DNA from 4 places in the Pseudomonas triticicola genome. Region 4 is predicted to be linked to each of the others. Evidence: predicted binding sites of a transcription regulator. Region 4 holds the regulator's gene; each other region holds the start of a gene.

Region 1 (4,225 bases), 980 kb from region 4:
CGCGTCGTTGCGCATGATCGTGCCGTATGAGGCGCCACGAAACAGGTGCGAACGCTCCTTGATCCATTCGCAGAAACGGCTCATGCCATAACGACTCAGGCCCTGTTCGGCGATGCCGCGAATCTCCAGCCAGGTCGCGTTGATGTTTTCCCACATATCCGCAGTGATTCGCCCGCGTACCGCATGAGCACTGGCCCGCGCTGCACCAAGGCAGCTGTAGATACTGGCCGGGTTGGCCGCATCCAGTGCGAAGAAATGCAGCAGACGCTCTGCGTGCAGGTCGCCGTGGCGTTCAAGGTAATCGTCCAGGGTGCCGGTGATCAGCAACGGCATGGCGAGTTCATGCAGACCATCGCCGCGCCCGTCCTGCGGCATCAGCGACAGCGAATAACTGATATCGAGCATGCGCGCGAGATTCTCCGCACGCTCCAGGTAACGCGACATCCAGTACAGATCCGAGGCAGTTCTACTTAACATGGCAAGCTTCCTTCAATCCTCGACTACCCAGGTGTCCTTGGTGCCGCCGCCCTGGGAGGAATTCACCACCAGGGAGCCTTCACGCAACGCGACACGGGTCAAACCGCCGGGCACGACCCGGGTTTCGCGACCGGACAACACAAACGGACGCAAGTCGATATGGCGCGGCGCGATGCCGTTTTCGACAAAGGTCGGACAGGTCGACAGCGATAGCGTCGGTTGCGCAATGTAGGCATGGGGTTTGGCTTTGATGCGCTCACGAAAGGCATCGATTTCCGCCGTCGTCGCGGCCGGCCCGACCAGCATCCCGTAACCGCCGGAACCTTGGGTTTCCTTGACCACCAGTTCCGGAAGATTGGCCAGCACGTGGGACAGCTCGGACGGGTTGCGGCACTGCCAGGTCGGGACGTTTTTCAGAATCGGCTCTTCGTCGAGGTAGAAACGGATCATGTCGGTGACAAACGGGTACACCGATTTATCGTCCGCCACGCCGGTGCCGATGGCGTTGGCCAGCACCACGTTGCCGGAACGATAGGACGACAGCAGCCCCGGCACGCCGAGCATTGAGTCCGGGTTGAATGCCAGCGGATCGAGGAAGGCATCGTCGAGGCGACGATAGATCACGTCGACCGCTTTCGGGCCATCGGTGGTGCGCATGAACACCTTGTCGTCACGCACGAACAGATCCGCACCTTCGACCAGTTCCACGCCCATTTCCCGAGCAAGAAACGCGTGTTCGAAGAACGCGCTGTTGAAGCGTCCCGGCGTCAACACCACCACGCTCGGATTGTCGATCGGGCTTGAGCTTTTCAGGGTGTCGAGCAGCAGATTGGGATAGTGATCGATCGGGGCGATGCGCTGGGCGGAGAACAGTTCGGGGAACAGGCGCATCATCATCTTGCGGTCCTCGAGCATGTAGCTGACGCCGCTGGGTGTGCGCAGGTTGTCTTCGAGAACGTAATAAGTGCCATCGCCATCGCGCACCAGATCGACGCCGGAGATATGCGAGTAGATGTCGCGGTGCAGATCCAGGCCCTGCATTGCCAACTGGTATTGCTCGTTGGCGAGCACCTGTTCGGCGGGAATGATCCCGGCCTTGATAATGCGCTGCTCGTGGTAGAGGTCGGCGAGAAACATGTTCAACGCCTTGACCCGCTGAATGCAGCCGCGCTCGACAATCCGCCATTCACTGGCGGGAATGCTGCGGGGAATGGTATCGAACGGAATCAGGCGCTCGGTGCCCTGCTCGTCGCCATAGAGCGTGAAGGTGATCCCGGCACGGTGGAACAGCAGATCGGCCTCGCGGCGGCGCTGCGCGAGCAGCTCGTCGGGCGTCTCGGCCAGCCAGCGGGCAAATTCCCGGTAATGCGGGCGGACCAGGCCGCCGGCATCGTACATCTCGTCAAAATAGGTGCGGATCATGCCGTACTCCTTGTCACTCCGGACATACAGGCCTTCGCAAGGCCCGTGCCATCGGCATAAACGCTTTGATTTCAATCGGTTGTAGATCCACGCCGAAGGCTGCGCACCATTCCTGTGCGGCAAATGCCCCGGCCCGATTGCCCCCGCTTCATTGCGACGCACTGCATCGCCTATCACCAGCATAGTCAGAGTTGATTTCACTGGCCGGCCGCGACTGCGGATAATCCGCGCATTCGCTGCAAAACTTCCCCGGCACGCCGCCGCGAAGTAGACAGCTCAACTGATCTGAACTGCCTTGGCAGCCCCGTCCCGACAGGACTTTACTGCATACCCGTCTTCCCTTTTAGCCACCCTCTCCGGTGGCTTTTTTTTGCCCTGGATTCTTGTTTCAGGGTTTTGCCACTGCGATATGCAGAAGCCAGAAACGACAACGGCCGACCCGAAGGTCAGCCGTTGCCCGACAGACAATGCGCAATATCAATTCAACCGGTAACGATTGCGCACCTCCTGCTTCACGCCCCAACCCTCGATAATGCCGCCCAGCGGTTCGACCACGGCTGAAAAGCCTTGCTCGAAATCGCCGATGTCGTCATAGGTTGCGTACATCACTTTGCTCAATTCCAGCGACCAGGCGCCGTCGTCGCGCGCACTGACCTGGGCATTGATGGATTCACCACGAAATTTGCCTGCTGCCCTGCGCGCCCGCTCCTCGTCCGGGAAAATCGCGTAGAACTCGATGGGATGGAACCGGGAAAAATCGAAACCGCCTTCTTTCATGCGGCGCAGAACGTTGCTGCTGATGTCTTCTTGATAGGCTGTGCTCATGAATCGTCCCCCTCGATTGATGGATAGACTTTCCGTATTCCCGCCCCGGGCCTTTTGGCCTAAGTACTACGGCAACGTGGTTGCGCGCGGGAAACAAGCATGTAGCTGACAAGACCAGACCTTAGCGATCCATTCGCTGATCTCGCTTGCAGAGTAGCCCCAAGAGAGCGCCGCTGCCAAGGCCTGGTTTACGAGATGACAGGAAGTGTTCAGACAGGGGTGATGCTGCGGATTTCGATGCCGTTCTGGGTCTTGAGGTTTTTCACCTCGGCATCGGTGGTGCGCCCTTGCAGGTCGTTGAGATCCAGCTTCGCGGCGACTGGAAGAAGCCGCTCCTTGATCAGCCGTGCGGCTTCATCATCGGACGGGCATTCCTCACGTTCGAAGACTTCATCAATAATTACGCCGTGATCATCCACGAAAGTGACTTTCCACTTTTGCATCAGTGCCTCCTCGATCAACCCGTAGATGGGCTTACCTCTATCTCGACTTTTTTCCGCGATAGTTGGTTCAAAAGGATTACAGCACTTAGTCAGGAAAAACCGATGAGCATTGTGGGAGCGAGCCTGCTCGCGAAGCCGGCGTGCCTGTCGACATTCAGTTGGCTGACACGGCGCTTTCGCGATCAGGCTCGCTCCCACAAGGAGGTTTTTGCGGGGAAGCCTTAGTCGTTGCTTGGCTTGTTGACCGCTTGCAGTACGTATTGCGGCAGAGCGAACGCGCCGATGTGAATTTCCGGGTTGTAGTAGCGGGTAACGATGCCGCTGCCGATGAAGCGCTGTTGCAGGGTTTCACGGCTGAGCTTGCGGTAGGCCGGGTTGGTCGAGCCCCAGGCGAAGGTCATCGAACCACCGATGTAAGTCGGCACGGCGGCCTGATAGAAATGCCAGTCCGGGAACAGGCTGCGCAGGCGGCCAGCGGTAGTTTTGACTTCGTCGATCTGCATGAACGGCGTGCCGTTCTGCGTAACGAGGATGCCGCCTTCGTTCAGGCAGCGGTGGCACGCCTGGTAGAAATTCTCCGAGAACAGCACTTCGCCCGGGCCGATCGGGTCGGTGGAGTCGGAGATGATCACGTCGAATTTTTCAGTGGTGGTGGCGACGAAACGCATGCCGTCATCAATCACCAGGTTCAGGCGCGGGTCATCGTAGGCACCGGCGGAATGGTTCGGCAGGAATTCCTTGCACATGTCGACCACGGTGCCGTCGATTTCAACCATGGTGATGTGCTCGACGCCGGCGTGCTTGGTCACTTCGCGCAGCATACCGCCGTCACCGCCACCGATGATCAGCACGCGCTTGGCGGTGCCATGGGCGAGGATCGGCACGTGGGTGAGCATCTCGTGGTAGATGAATTCGTCGGCTTCGGTGGTCTGGATCACGCCGTCCAGCGCCATGACGCGGCCCATGCGCGGGTTCTGGAAGATCACCAGGTGCTGGTGTTCGGTGCGCACTTCGTGCAGCAGTTTTTCCATGCGAAAACGCTGGCCGTAGCCTTCGTA
Region 2 (4,225 bases), 3.4 Mb from region 4:
CGTACCGGCACGGGTGTACGAGATCGAGCCGTTGTTGCTCATGGTGAAGAAGCCGGAACCGTTGATCCCCATGTCCAGCACGTTGCCAGTGTTGTTGATGTCACCCTGGGTGAACTGCTGGGACACATTGGCCAGGCGCACGCCGTTGCCGATCACTTTGGTACCGGTACCCAAACGAGTGGCCGAGTACACGTCTGCGAATTCTGCCCGCGAGGATTTGAAACCGGCGGTGGCGACGTTGGCGATGTTGTTGCCGGTGACGTCGAGTTGTTTGTTGGCGGCATAGAGACCGCTAAGGCCGATGTTAAAAGACATGTTCCACTCCTTCGTGCCGGGTTAGTCGGCTCTATATACCAATGGTTTGTACTTTGGACAGGGCAACGGTGCCCTTGCCGGCCAGGTTGAGCATCAGCTCGCCACCGGTCTGGCTGATCGTCACGCTGTTGACGGTCGCTGGCAGGTAGGTCGCCAGGTCGGTCGCGGTGCCGTTGATCGGTGCGTTGGCCTTGAACGTGTAAGTGCCGACCGGAACCACGGTGCCGGCGGTGTCCTTGCCGTCCCAAGTGAAACTGGCATCGCCGGCAGCGCGGCTGCCCAGGTCGATGGTGCGCACGGTCTTGCCGTCCTTGTCGGTAATGGTCACGGTGCCGCCGGCAATCGACGAAGGCACGGTGACCGAACCGGTCAGGCCTTTGCTCGGGTCATCGAGCTGCGCGGTGTTGGTCTGCACGATCACGTTGCGACCGACCAGCGACGACGCTTGCAGCGCCTGCGACGAGTTGTAGTTGCCGGCAAGGCCACTGACGGTGGAGTTCAGCGTGGTAATGCCTTCAAGGCTGCTGAACTGCGCCAGTTGCGCAACGAAAGCGCTGTTGTCCTGCGGGTCGAGCGGGTTCTGGTTTTTCAGCTGGGTGACCAGCAATTGCAGGAAAGCATCCTTGCCCAGCGCCTGGCCGCCGGTGGCACTGTTGGTCGCCGAAGCGATGCCGCCCGACGTAGTGCTGCTGGCCTTCTTCGACGAGTTGGCCAGGATGTCGTTCATGCTCAGGCTGCTGGTGGTATCCGTAACGCTCATGGCAGTCGCCCCTTATTACTGACCGAGGGTCAGTACCTTCTGCATCATGGTTTTGGCGGTGTTCATCATTTCCGCGTTGGTCTGGAACGAGCGGCTCGCGGAAATCATGTCAGCCATTTCTTCCACCACGTTGACGTTCGGGTAGTAGACGTAGCCCTTGGCGTCGGCGGCCGGATGGTTCGGCTCGTAGCGCGCTTCAAGATTGCTCTGGTCTTCGACAACGCCGAGCACCTGCACGCCCTGCCCGGCAGCGTCCTGGTTCTGGAACAGCGAATTGCTGCCGCCTGCCTGGCCGCCCTGGAACATGGTGGCGAATACCGGATGACGGGCGCGGTAGGTCTGGTCGATGCTCGACGAAACGGTTTCGGCGTTGGCGATGTTCGACGCCACGGTGTTCAGACGCGTGGTCTGCGCGCTCATGCCGCTGCCGGCAATGTTGAAAACGCTGGACAGGGACATGGATTATTCTCCGCGCAGGGCTGACACCAGCCCTTTGAATTTGCTGTTGAGCAAGGTGAAGCTGGCCTGGAAGCCGACGGCGTTTTCTGCGTAGTTCGACTGTTCCAATTGAGCGTCGACGGTGTTCTGGTCGATCGAAGGCTGCATCGGCGTGCGATACATCAGCGACTCGTCGCCATTGCCCAGCCCTTCAGCCTCGATGTGCCGGCTGTTGGTCATGTTCAGGGCAAAGTGGCCGCCGGTCTTGGTCTTCTCGGTCTGTGCTTCGAGCACTTTGGAGAAATCCAGATCCCGCGCCTTGTAGTTCGGGGTGTCGGCGTTGGCGATGTTGTTGGCCAGCACTTCGGCACGCTGGGCGCGGAAGCCCAGTGCCTTTTCGTGAATGCCCAGCGCTTTGTCGAAGCTGATGCTCATGTCGGGAACCTTCAGGTGACCGGTTTTTCGTATCTGAGCTTTAGCAAGCGCCGTGCCAAATGAACAAAGCCCCGTATTCCGGGGCTTTGCGCCAAACAGGCTAAGCGGCAATGCCAGAAAAGCGGCAACCGGTTACCGCCGGATGCCGCTTTTCTGCCGCTTGCCGTCCTTGCCAGGTCAGCGCAGATCCCTGTGGGAGCGAGCCTGCTCGCGAAGGCGGCGTGTCAGGCGCCAACTGTCTTACGGACAGACCGCTTTCGCGAGCAGGCTCGCTCCCACAGGGGGTTTGTGGTGTTCGTGGAAATAATTCGGGCATAAAAAAACGGCAGGCCTTTTGGGGCCTCCCGTTTTTTGTACTGCCGCGAACCGCTTATTTCGCCTTGTAAATAATCCCCGGGCTGCACTGAACCATCTGGTAATGATCCGGCAATCCGTTCAGCGCTTCCGAAGCGCCAAGGAACAGGTACCCACCCGGCTTCAACGTGCTGTGAATGCGCAACAGGATGTCCTTCTTCACTTCGGCAGAGAAGTAGATCAGCACGTTGCGGCAGAACACGATGTCGAACTTGCCCAGCGCTGCGTAACTGTCGAGCAGGTTGAACGAGCGGAATTCCACCCGGCTCTTGATCGGCGCCTTGACCACCCAGCGCCCCGGCCCTTTCGGGTCGAAGTAGCGTTGCAGGCGTTCCGGCGACAGACCGCGACCGATCGCCAGGCTGTCGTACTCGCCGGTCTTGCAGTTGTTGAGCATCAGGCCCGACAGATCAGTGGCAACGATCTGCACGCCCATCTTCAACTGGCCCAGGTTGCTGCGCTCGAACTCGTCGATCGACATCGACAGCGAGTACGGTTCCTGCCCCGACGAGCAGGCCGCTGACCAGATCCGCAGACGCTGGTTGGGGCTGGCCTTGATCGCTTCCGGCAGTACCTTGTTCTTCAAGACTTCAAACGGATAGGTGTCGCGAAACCACAGGGTTTCGTTGGTCGTCATGGCATCGACCACCTGCTCGCGCAAACCGCTGCGCGGCTGGGTCTGGATGCGCTGTACCAGCTCACCCAGGGACTTGATGCCTTGCTGCTCCATCAGTTTGTTGAGACGGCTCGAGACCAGATACTGCTTGTTTTCACCGAGCAGAATGCCACAGGCTTTTTCCAGGAAGACCCGGAACTGTTCGAAATCCAAATTACCCGTAGACAATGATGCCGCCTCTTAAATCGTGTTGACCGCCAGGGGCAGAAGGCCCCTAGCTGATATCTGCTGCTTTGATCCGGTCGACTACCCGGGATGCGAGGTCATCAGGACGGAATTTGGCCAGGAAGTCATCAGCACCGACTTTCTTCACCATCGCCTGATTGAATACCCCCGACAACGAAGTATGCAGGATGATATGGAGCTTTTGCATGCGTGCGTCGCCGCGGATTTCCGCCGTCAGGGTGTACCCGTCCATCTCCGGCATCTCGATGTCGGAAATCATCATCAGGAACTCTTCTTCCGGCTTCTTGCCCTCGTCGACCAGCTTGCGCAGGTAATCCAGCGCCTGCTTGCCGTCGTTCAGCGCCACCACTTCGACACCGATGGTCTGCAGACAACGGGTGACCTGCTTGCGCGCCACCGACGAGTCATCGACCGTCAGCACCCGCAGCGACAACGCCTTGGTCTGCGTCTCGACATCGACCACGCCCACCGAAATCGCTTCCGGCGTCGGCGCCACTTCGGCCAGCACCTTCTCGACGTCGATGATTTCGACCAACTGATTGTCGACCCGGGTCACAGCGGTCAGGTAGTGATCGCGACCGGTACCCTTGGGTGGCGGATGGATCTCTTCCCAGTTCATGTTGACGATGCGCTCCACCGAGCGGACCAGGAAACCCTGGGTCTTGGTGTTGTACTCCGTGATGATCACGAACGGACTGTTCTTGTCTTTCAACGCACCGGAGCCCGTTGCCATTGCCAGATCCAGGATCGGAATGGTCGCTCCCCGTATATTCGCTACCCCGCACACGACAGGACTGGATTTGGGCATCAACGTCAGGGACGGGCATTGCAACACTTCCCGTACCTTGAACACGTTGATCCCGTAGAGCTGCGGCCCGTCGAGACGGAACAGCAGCAGCTCGAGGCGATTCTGCCCTACCAGTTGCGTGCGCTGGTTCACCGAATCCATTACACCAGCCATGCCCAGACTCCTACACCAACGCCAAGTGTTGTTGCGACGCACATTCATTGCTAAACGGCACGGCGCTTGCTTTTTAACTCGTATGAACGCTCAAACGACA
Region 3 (4,225 bases), 780 kb from region 4:
CAATGGCTGCTGGGTTTTCAGGGGTTTCTGGCGCAACTCGACACTGCCGTCGACCAGCAACGGCAGAGCCTGGTCTGGCACCAGAACAAGCTCGACAAGGCGCGTGAGGAATGGCAGCAGGCGTTTGCCCGCGTCGAGGGTTTGCGCAAACTGGTGCAGCGCTATCGCGACGAGGCGCAACGCCTGGAAGACAAGCGCGAGCAGAAGCTGCTGGATGAATTGTCCCAGCGCTTGCCACGGCGTGATGCCTTCTAAACCACACCGCCAAACCCTGTGGGAGCGAGCCTGCTCGCGAAAGCGCCGTGTCAGTCAACACTGTAGTCAACTGCCAGAACGCCTTCGCGAGCAGGCTCGCTCCCACACTTGTTCCACCGTTGCGCCTTGCCCCAAGCCTATCCAGGTGCTACACCTTGTACAGGTTCGTCAATGACAAGGAAGCCAGTCAATGTCAGTCGTTACAGAAGTCTCTCCAGACCAGAAAAAGCTCACCATCGCCGTCAAAGGCCGGTTCGATTTCGGTCGCCATCAGGAATTTCGCGAGTCGTATGAACGGCTCCCACACAAACCCGAATCCATCGTGGTCGATCTCAAAGAGGCCACTTACCTCGACAGCTCCGCGTTGGGCATGCTGCTCCTGCTGCGTGATCACGCTGGTGGCGACAATTCGGATATCCGCGTCGTCAACAGCAGCACCGATGTGAAGAAAATCCTCGCGATTTCCAACTTCGACAAACTCTTCGACATCAGTTGACGCCCATGCAGGCGCAAGAGCCGCTGACCATTCTTATCGCCGAAGACAGTGCCGCCGACCGGCTGCTGCTATCGACCATCGTCCGCCGTCAGGGCCATCAGGTGCTGACAGCGGCCAATGGTGCCGAGGCGGTGGAAACGTTCAAAGATCAGCAGCCTGATCTGGTATTGATGGACGCGCTGATGCCGGTGATGGACGGCTTCGAGGCGGCGCGGCAGATCAAGGCGCTGGCGGGTGAAGCGCTGGTGCCGATCATTTTCCTCACGTCGCTGACCGAGAGTGAAGCGCTGGCCCGTTGTCTGGAGGCTGGTGGTGACGATTTTCTGGCGAAGCCGTACAACCAGGTGATCCTTGCCGCCAAAATCAAGGCGATGGATCGCTTGCGTCGCCTTCAGGCCACGGTCCTGCAGCAGCGCGATCTGATCGCGAAACATCATGACTATCTGCTCAACGAACAACGCGTGGCCAAAGCGGTGTTCGACAAGGTCGCGCATTCCGGGTGCCTGAGTGCGCCGAACATCCGTTACCTGCAATCGCCTTACGCGCTGTTCAATGGTGATCTGTTGCTCGCGGCGTACACGCCGGCCGGTGACATGCACGTCATGCTCGGCGATTTCACCGGGCATGGCTTGCCGGCAGCGGTGGGGGCGATGCCGCTGGCCGAAGTGTTTTATGGGATGACCGCCAAAGGCTACGGCCTGGCCGAAACCCTGCGCGAGATGAACGCCAAGCTCAAGCGCATCCTGCCGGTGGACATGTTCTGCTGCGCTACCTTGCTCAGTCTGAGTTTCCAGAGCCGTTCAGTGGAGGTATGGAACGGCGGCATGCCCGACGGTTACTTGCACCGCATGGTCAGCGGCGAGCGCGTGCCGTTGCCGGCGCGGCATTTGCCCCTGGGGATTCTCAGCGCGCAAGCCTTCGATGACCGTACGGATGTGTATCCGATGGCCGTCGATGATCGGGTGTTTCTGTTATCGGACGGGGTGATCGATACCTGTGATGCCAATGACCAGTTGTTCGGCGTCGAGCGCTTGCAGCAGGTGTTTGCGGCGAACCGCGAGCCGGATCGGCTGTTCGAGGATATCGAACAGGCACTGCGCGATTTTCGCGGACAGGTCCGTGATGATGTGAGCATGGTCGAGGTCAGTCTGCTTGAGTCGGCGCAGGCCCACGGCGCGGCGCCGGTGTATTCCGACAGCGGCCAGTCGTGCCCGCTGGACTGGTCGGCCAGTTTCGAATTTCGCGGCGCCACGCTCAGGCGCTTCAATCCGTTGCCGTTCCTCTTGCAGTTGCTGCTAGAGGTGCATGGCCTGCGCGCGCAGAGCGGAGCGCTGTACAGCGTGCTCGCCGAGCTGTATTCCAACGCGCTGGAGCATGGCGTGCTCGGGCTGGACTCGAGCCTCAAGCGTGATGCCACTGGTTTTGCCCGTTACTACGAAATGCGCGCGGCGCGACTGGAGGCGCTGCAAGACGGTTTCGTGCGCGTGCATTTGCAGGTCCAGCCGCAAGGCGAGGGTGGGCGGCTGGTCATTCGCGTCGAGGATAGCGGCAAAGGTTTTGATGTGGCGCGGGTCATGGAGCGGCCCGTGGATAACGTCCGCTTGTCGGGACGCGGCATCGGTCTGGTCCGGCAACTGGGGCGCAACGCCACTTGGTCAGACCAGGGTCGTAGTGCCAGCGTGGCGTTTTTCTGGAAGATTGAGGCATAATCCGCCCATTCTTGATCAAGGAGTGAGCAAGTGACAGACCCACATGTAGATCGCGAAGTCCTCGATACTTTGCGCGAGGTGATGGAGGACGGCTATACGGAATTGCTGGAGACTTTTCTGGCAGATTCGCAAAGCCGCCTGCACGAGTTGCAGGACAGCACCAGCGCCAAAGCGCTTTCCGATGTAGCCCATAGCTTCAAGGGCAGTGCCAGCAACATGGGCGCGGTTCGACTGGCCGAGTTGTGCCAGGATCTTGAGTCGAATGCCAAGGACAAAAGTCCGGAAGCGCTCGCTCAACTGGTGGCCGATATCCATTCCGAATTCGCCGAAGTACGCCCGGTGTACGAAAGCGAAAAGCACCACGCCCACATCCACTGAAGCTGCCGCCCGGCGCTTTTCGCAAGTGTCTGGCCAAACTGGCCCGGCACTTGCAGTCATCTTGCTCAACTGTACCTACGATCCCAGTGCAGCGGAGACCGTGTCATGCCTGCGACCCCCAACATTCTTCTTCAGACCGCCGCCCAGGCCAAGGCGCAAGCCGCCTCTGCCAAATCGTCGGCAATGGCCGCAGACGCCGGGGACAAGGCTTCCAGCTTCGCCAGAGTGTTTGCCGATCAGGCGCCGGCCAAGCCTGCCGTGAGCGCTGACAATTCAGTCAAGCCGGCACGCGACAAGGTCGCGGACAGCAGCGGCAAAAAGGATATCGGCAAAGATCAGTCTGCCGCGCCCGAGCCAGCAGTTGCCGATAGCGGCAAAGCGTTGCCTGCCGACAAAGCGGCGGCGAGCGACGACGCGACTGCCACTGCCAATGACACCACTGAAACGGTACAAACCCCTGTGGCCGATGCCGCGCCTGTAGACCCGGCGCTTGATCCGGCCCTGGCGCAAGTCGTTCAGCCGTTGGTGGCGGCGCCTGTCGTGCAGGCTCCAGCAGTCGCAACCCCAGCCCACGCCGAAACCGAAACCCCGGCATTGGCAGTGGTGGCTGGCATGGTCAAAGATCCGGCGGCCACCGACAGCGAATTTGATCCGACAGCCGACCCGCTCGACTCGATGCCGGCCGTGCGCATGGCGATGGAGCAGGGCGGGCATATTTCCGCCGCCAGCCAGGCGCAACCGAAAGCCTCGCCTGCTCAGGCTCAGGCCGATGGCGAGTTGACCGCCGCGCAGAACTTCGCCGCCGGCATGGCCAGCATGCTCGACGTGCAGGCCGACAAGGACAGCACCAGCCAAGGCGGCGAACAAGCTTTCAGCGGGCTGATCGACGATGGCCTGAAGGATCTGAAGTCCGCCACCAGCGACACCCGTGTCGACGACTTCGCCAACCGTCTGGCGGCACTGACCCAGGCCGCTACGCCGAAAACCGCCAATGCGCTGCCGGTGAATCAGCCGATCGCCATGCACCAGAGCGGCTGGACCGAAGAAGTGGTCAACCGCGTCATGTACCTGTCCAGCGTCAACCTCAAAGCGGCCGACATTCAGTTGCAGCCGGCGGAGCTGGGGCGTCTGGATATTCGCGTCAACATGGTCCCCGACCAGCAGACCCAGGTGACTTTCATGAGCGCGCATCCAAGCGTGCGTGAAGCGCTCGACAGCCAGATGCATCGTCTGCGCGACATGTTCAACCAGCAGGGCATGGGCCAGGTGGATGTCAATGTCGCCGACCAGAACCGTGGCTGGCAGGGTCAGCAAGGTCAGGAACAGGCGCAGCAGGGCCAGAGTGGCCGGACCAGTGCTGCGGGTGGCCGCTTGGATTCGGTGGATG
Region 4 (4,225 bases):
AAGGCGACGCCAACCCGGTCAAGGGCTACGGCGTGACGATTCAATACCACGCCCAGCAGAACCGGGTGGTGCTGATCGACAAGGCCAAGGTTATCGACAAGGATAACAACGTCACCCAGGGCGAAAAAATCGTCTACGACACCGTGAAGAAACTGGCCAGCGCCGGTCGCGCCACGGGCAGCAAGGTCACCGAATCGCGTCCGCGCATCGACATGGTGATCCAGCCGAAGAAGAAAACCGAAGAGAAATCCCAGTAATGGCAACTCTGAAAGCTCAGCACCTGGCCAAGGCCTATAAAAGCCGCCAGGTCGTGCGTGACGTCAGCCTGTCGATCGACAGCGGGCAGATCGTCGGCTTGCTCGGCCCGAACGGCGCCGGCAAGACTACGTGCTTCTACATGATCGTTGGCCTGGTGCAGGCAGATCAGGGCCGTGTGCTGATCGATGATCTGGACGTCAGCCACCAGCCGATGCACGGCCGCGCCAAGGCTGGTATCGGCTATCTGCCGCAAGAAGCGTCGATCTTCCGCAAACTGTCGGTCGCCGACAACATCATGGCGATCCTCGAGACTCGCCCGGAGCTCGACAAGGCCGGTCGTCGCAAGGAGCTGGAAAGCCTGCTGCAGGAGTTTCACATCAGCCACATCCGCGACAACCTCGGCATGAGCCTGTCCGGTGGTGAGCGCCGCCGGGTGGAAATCGCTCGTGCCCTGGCCACTGCGCCGAAATTCATCTTGCTCGACGAACCGTTCGCCGGTGTCGACCCGATCTCGGTCGGCGACATCAAGCAGATCATCCATCACCTCAAGGCCAAGGGCATCGGTGTGCTGATCACCGACCACAACGTCCGTGAAACCCTGGATATCTGCGAAACCGCTTACATCGTCAACGACGGTCAACTGATCGCTGAAGGCGATGCCGAGACCATCCTGGCCAACGATCTGGTCAAGGAAGTGTATCTGGGTCACGAGTTCCGCCTGTAAGCGCGACAGCGCTGTATCGATTCAAGGCGCATTTATCCGCTTTAATTGTTACAGCGCTCTAGGCAAACACTTCAGTTTCAGGCATATAATTTGCTTAAGTTTGGCGCTTCGGCGCCCTGTAGTGGATGGCGCAAAGCGCCGGCGAATAAGGTGTTAAGCCCCTGCCATGAAACCATCGCTAGTCTTGAGAATGGGCCAGCAGCTGACGATGACACCGCAGCTGCAACAGGCCATCCGCCTGCTCCAATTGTCGACCCTGGACCTGCAACAGGAGATCCAGGAGGCTCTGGAATCCAATCCGATGCTCGAGCGCCAGGAAGAAGGCGACGACTTCGACAACGCCGATCCTCTGGCCGACAACGCCGAACAGAAGCCCGCCGAAATCCAGGAACCCTCCTACCAGGAAACCGCCCCGACGGTGGATAACCTCGAGGATGGCGAATGGAACGAGCGCATCCCCAACGAACTGCCAGTGGATACCGCCTGGGAAGACGTCTACCAGACCAGCGCCAGCAGCCTGCCCAGCAGCGATGACGATGAGTGGGATTTCACCACCCGCACGTCCGCCGGCGAGAGCCTGCAAAGTCATCTGCTCTGGCAACTGAACCTGGCGCCGATGTCCGACACCGATCGCCTGATCGCCGTGACCCTGATCGACTGCATCAACAATCAGGGCTATCTGGACGAAACACTCGAAGAAATTCTTGAAGCGTTCGATCCTGAACTGGACATCGAGCTCGACGAGATCGAAGCCGTCCTGCATCGCATCCAGCAATTCGAGCCCGCCGGGATCGGCGCCCGCAACCTCAGCGAATGCCTGCAGCTGCAATTGCGCCAGCTGCCCGCGAAGACGCAGTGGCTGACCGAGGCCAAACGGCTGGTCGCCGATTACATCGACCTGCTCGGCAGCCGCGATTACAGCCAGTTGATGCGCCGCATGAAGCTCAAGGAAGACGAACTGCGCCAGGTCATCGAACTGGTGCAGAGTCTCAATCCGCGTCCAGGCTCGCAGATCGAGTCGACCGAAGCCGAGTACGTCATTCCCGATGTGATCGTGCGCAAGGACAACGAGCGCTGGCTGGTCGAGCTGAACCAGGAGTCGGTGCCACGCCTGCGTGTCAACGCCCAGTACGCCGGTTTTGTGAAACGTGCCGACACCAGCGCCGACAACACTTTCATGCGCAACCAGTTGCAGGAAGCCCGCTGGTTCATCAAGAGCTTGCAGAGCCGCAACGAAACCCTGATGAAAGTGGCCACGCAGATCGTCGAACATCAGCGCGGCTTCCTCGAATACGGCGACGAAGCGATGAAGCCGTTGGTATTGCATGACATCGCCGAAGCGGTGGGCATGCACGAATCGACGATTTCCCGAGTGACCACACAAAAATTCATGCATACCCCGCGCGGTATTTATGAGCTGAAATACTTTTTCTCCAGCCACGTCAGTACCTCCGAAGGCGGCGAATGCTCGTCCACGGCGATCCGCGCGATCATCAAAAAACTGGTCGCTGCGGAAAATCAGAAAAAGCCGTTGAGTGACAGCAAGATCGCTGGTTTACTGGAGGCACAAGGCATTCAGGTGGCTCGCCGCACCGTCGCCAAGTACCGCGAATCCCTCGGAATCGCGCCTTCGAGCGAACGCAAGCGGTTGATGTAAGCCACGTTACAGCGTTCCAGTGGCAGGCTTTTCGGCCTGCCGCTTTATGCACTGGCAACGAAGGAGAAGCTGTATGCAAGTCAACATCAGTGGACACCAACTGGAAGTGACCCAACCTCTGCGTTCCTACATCGAGGAAAAACTCCAGCGACTGGAGCGACATTTCGACAAGATCACCAACGTGCAAGTCACGATGTGCGTCGAAAAGCTGAAGCAGAAGATCGAAGCCACCTTGCATATCCCCGGCAGCGAAGTGGTCGCCAACGCAGAAGATACCGACATGTACGCTGCGATCGACTCACTCACCGACAAGCTGGATCGCCAACTCAAAAAGCATAAGGAAAAGACCCAGAGCCTCCTCCAGGGCGCGACCGGTCGTTAACACCCCTATCCCATGATCCGACTTGAAACCATCCTGACCCCCGGCCGTTCCCAAGTGAACGCGCCGGGCGGCAGCAAGAAAAAAGCCCTCGAACAGATTGCCAACCTGATCCACCGCGAAGTGCCGGATCTGGCGATGCAGGATGTCTTCGAGGCGCTGATCGCCCGTGAAAAACTCGGTTCCACCGGTTTTGGTAACGGCATCGCCATTCCCCACTGCCGCCTCAAGAGCTGCACGGCGCCGATCAGCGCCCTGCTGCACCTCGAAGCCCCGATCGATTTCGACGCCATCGACGGCGCTCCGGTAGACCTGCTGTTCGTGCTGCTGGTCCCGGAAGCCGCGACCGATGCGCATCTGGAGTTGCTGCGCCAGATCGCCAGCATGCTCGACCGCAAGGAAGTTCGTGAAAAACTGCGCAGCGCCGCGAGCAACGAAGCCTTGTACCAGGTTGTACTGGACGAGCAGAACGGGCACTAATCATGCGTTTGATCATTGTCAGTGGCCGTTCGGGCTCGGGTAAAAGTACCGCCCTGAATGTCCTTGAGGACAACGGCTACTACTGCATCGACAATTTGCCGGCCGGTTTGCTGCCGGAACTGGCCGAGCGTGCGCTGATTCACACGGAGCTGGCGCAGCCGCTGGTCGCCGTGTCGATTGATGCGCGCAACCTGCCCAGCCATCTGTCACGCTTTCCCGAATTGCTCGAAGACGTCCGTGCCAAACACATCAAGTGCGATGTGCTGTATCTGGACGCCGACGAGGAAACTCTGCTCAAGCGTTTTTCCGAGACCCGGCGACGTCACCCGCTGAGCAACGCCAATCGCTCACTGGCCGAGGCGATTCACGATGAAACCGCCCTGCTCGGCCCGATCGCCGATCTGGCCGATCTGAAAATCAACACCACTAGCCTGAACCTCTATCAGCTTCGCGACACTCTGAAGCTGCGCCTGCTGAATCAGCCGGAACCCGGCACGGCGTTTCTGGTTGAATCATTTGGCTTCAAGCGCGGCATGCCGGTCGATGCCGATCTGGTCTTCGATGTGCGCTGCCTGCCCAATCCGTACTGGAAACCGGAGCTGCGCGCGCAATCGGGCCTTGATGCACCGGTGGCCGAGTACCTGGCGCAGCAGCCGGATGTCGAAGAAATGTATCAGGACATCTACGCCTACCTGAACAAGTGGCTGCCACGTTTCGCCGCCAGCAA

Evidence for each region. The regulator sigma-54, encoded in region 4, starts transcription at its own class of promoters, with help from an activator protein. The targets are predictions, from matches to a motif close to ANTGGCATNNANNTTGCTNT.
Region 1: a site for sigma-54 is predicted at 1,933-1,952, ahead of KVG85_RS11580 (circularly permuted type 2 ATP-grasp protein). Genes of this name have one in related genera too.
Region 2: a site for sigma-54 is predicted at 1,989-2,008, ahead of flgB (flagellar basal body rod protein FlgB). Genes of this name have one in related genera too.
Region 3: a site for sigma-54 is predicted at 2,887-2,906, ahead of KVG85_RS12535 (flagellar hook-length control protein FliK). Genes of this name have one in related genera too.

The regions. Positions count from the first base shown of each region.
Region 1 covers NZ_JAHSTX010000001.1:2,619,684-2,623,908, forward strand. Annotated here, with positions in the region: gene KVG85_RS11575 (alpha-E domain-containing protein) at 1-477, opposite strand, end outside; gene KVG85_RS11580 (circularly permuted type 2 ATP-grasp protein) at 490-1,899, opposite strand; gene KVG85_RS11585 (ribonuclease E inhibitor RraB) at 2,377-2,724, opposite strand; gene KVG85_RS11590 (hypothetical protein) at 2,934-3,167, opposite strand; gene speE (polyamine aminopropyltransferase) at 3,389-4,225, opposite strand, start outside.
Region 2 covers NZ_JAHSTX010000001.1:238,076-242,300, reverse strand. Annotated here, with positions in the region: gene flgE (flagellar hook protein FlgE) at 1-315, opposite strand, end outside; gene flgD (flagellar hook assembly protein FlgD) at 347-1,075, opposite strand; gene flgC (flagellar basal body rod protein FlgC) at 1,091-1,534, opposite strand; gene flgB (flagellar basal body rod protein FlgB) at 1,538-1,948, opposite strand; gene cheR (protein-glutamate O-methyltransferase CheR) at 2,319-3,146, opposite strand; gene KVG85_RS01085 (chemotaxis protein CheV) at 3,193-4,125, opposite strand; gene flgA (flagellar basal body P-ring formation chaperone FlgA) at 4,208-4,225, shown strand, end outside.
Region 3 covers NZ_JAHSTX010000001.1:2,822,764-2,826,988, reverse strand. Annotated here, with positions in the region: gene fliJ (flagellar export protein FliJ) at 1-255, shown strand, start outside; gene KVG85_RS12550 (STAS domain-containing protein) at 446-751, shown strand; gene KVG85_RS12545 (ATP-binding SpoIIE family protein phosphatase) at 757-2,460, shown strand; gene KVG85_RS12540 (Hpt domain-containing protein) at 2,491-2,838, shown strand; gene KVG85_RS12535 (flagellar hook-length control protein FliK) at 2,944-4,225, shown strand, end outside.
Region 4 covers NZ_JAHSTX010000001.1:3,600,380-3,604,604, forward strand. Annotated here, with positions in the region: gene lptA (lipopolysaccharide transport periplasmic protein LptA) at 1-257, shown strand, start outside; gene lptB (LPS export ABC transporter ATP-binding protein) at 257-982, shown strand; gene KVG85_RS16100 (RNA polymerase factor sigma-54) at 1,149-2,639, shown strand; gene hpf (ribosome hibernation-promoting factor, HPF/YfiA family) at 2,713-3,021, shown strand; gene ptsN (PTS IIA-like nitrogen regulatory protein PtsN) at 3,034-3,498, shown strand; gene rapZ (RNase adapter RapZ) at 3,501-4,225, shown strand, end outside.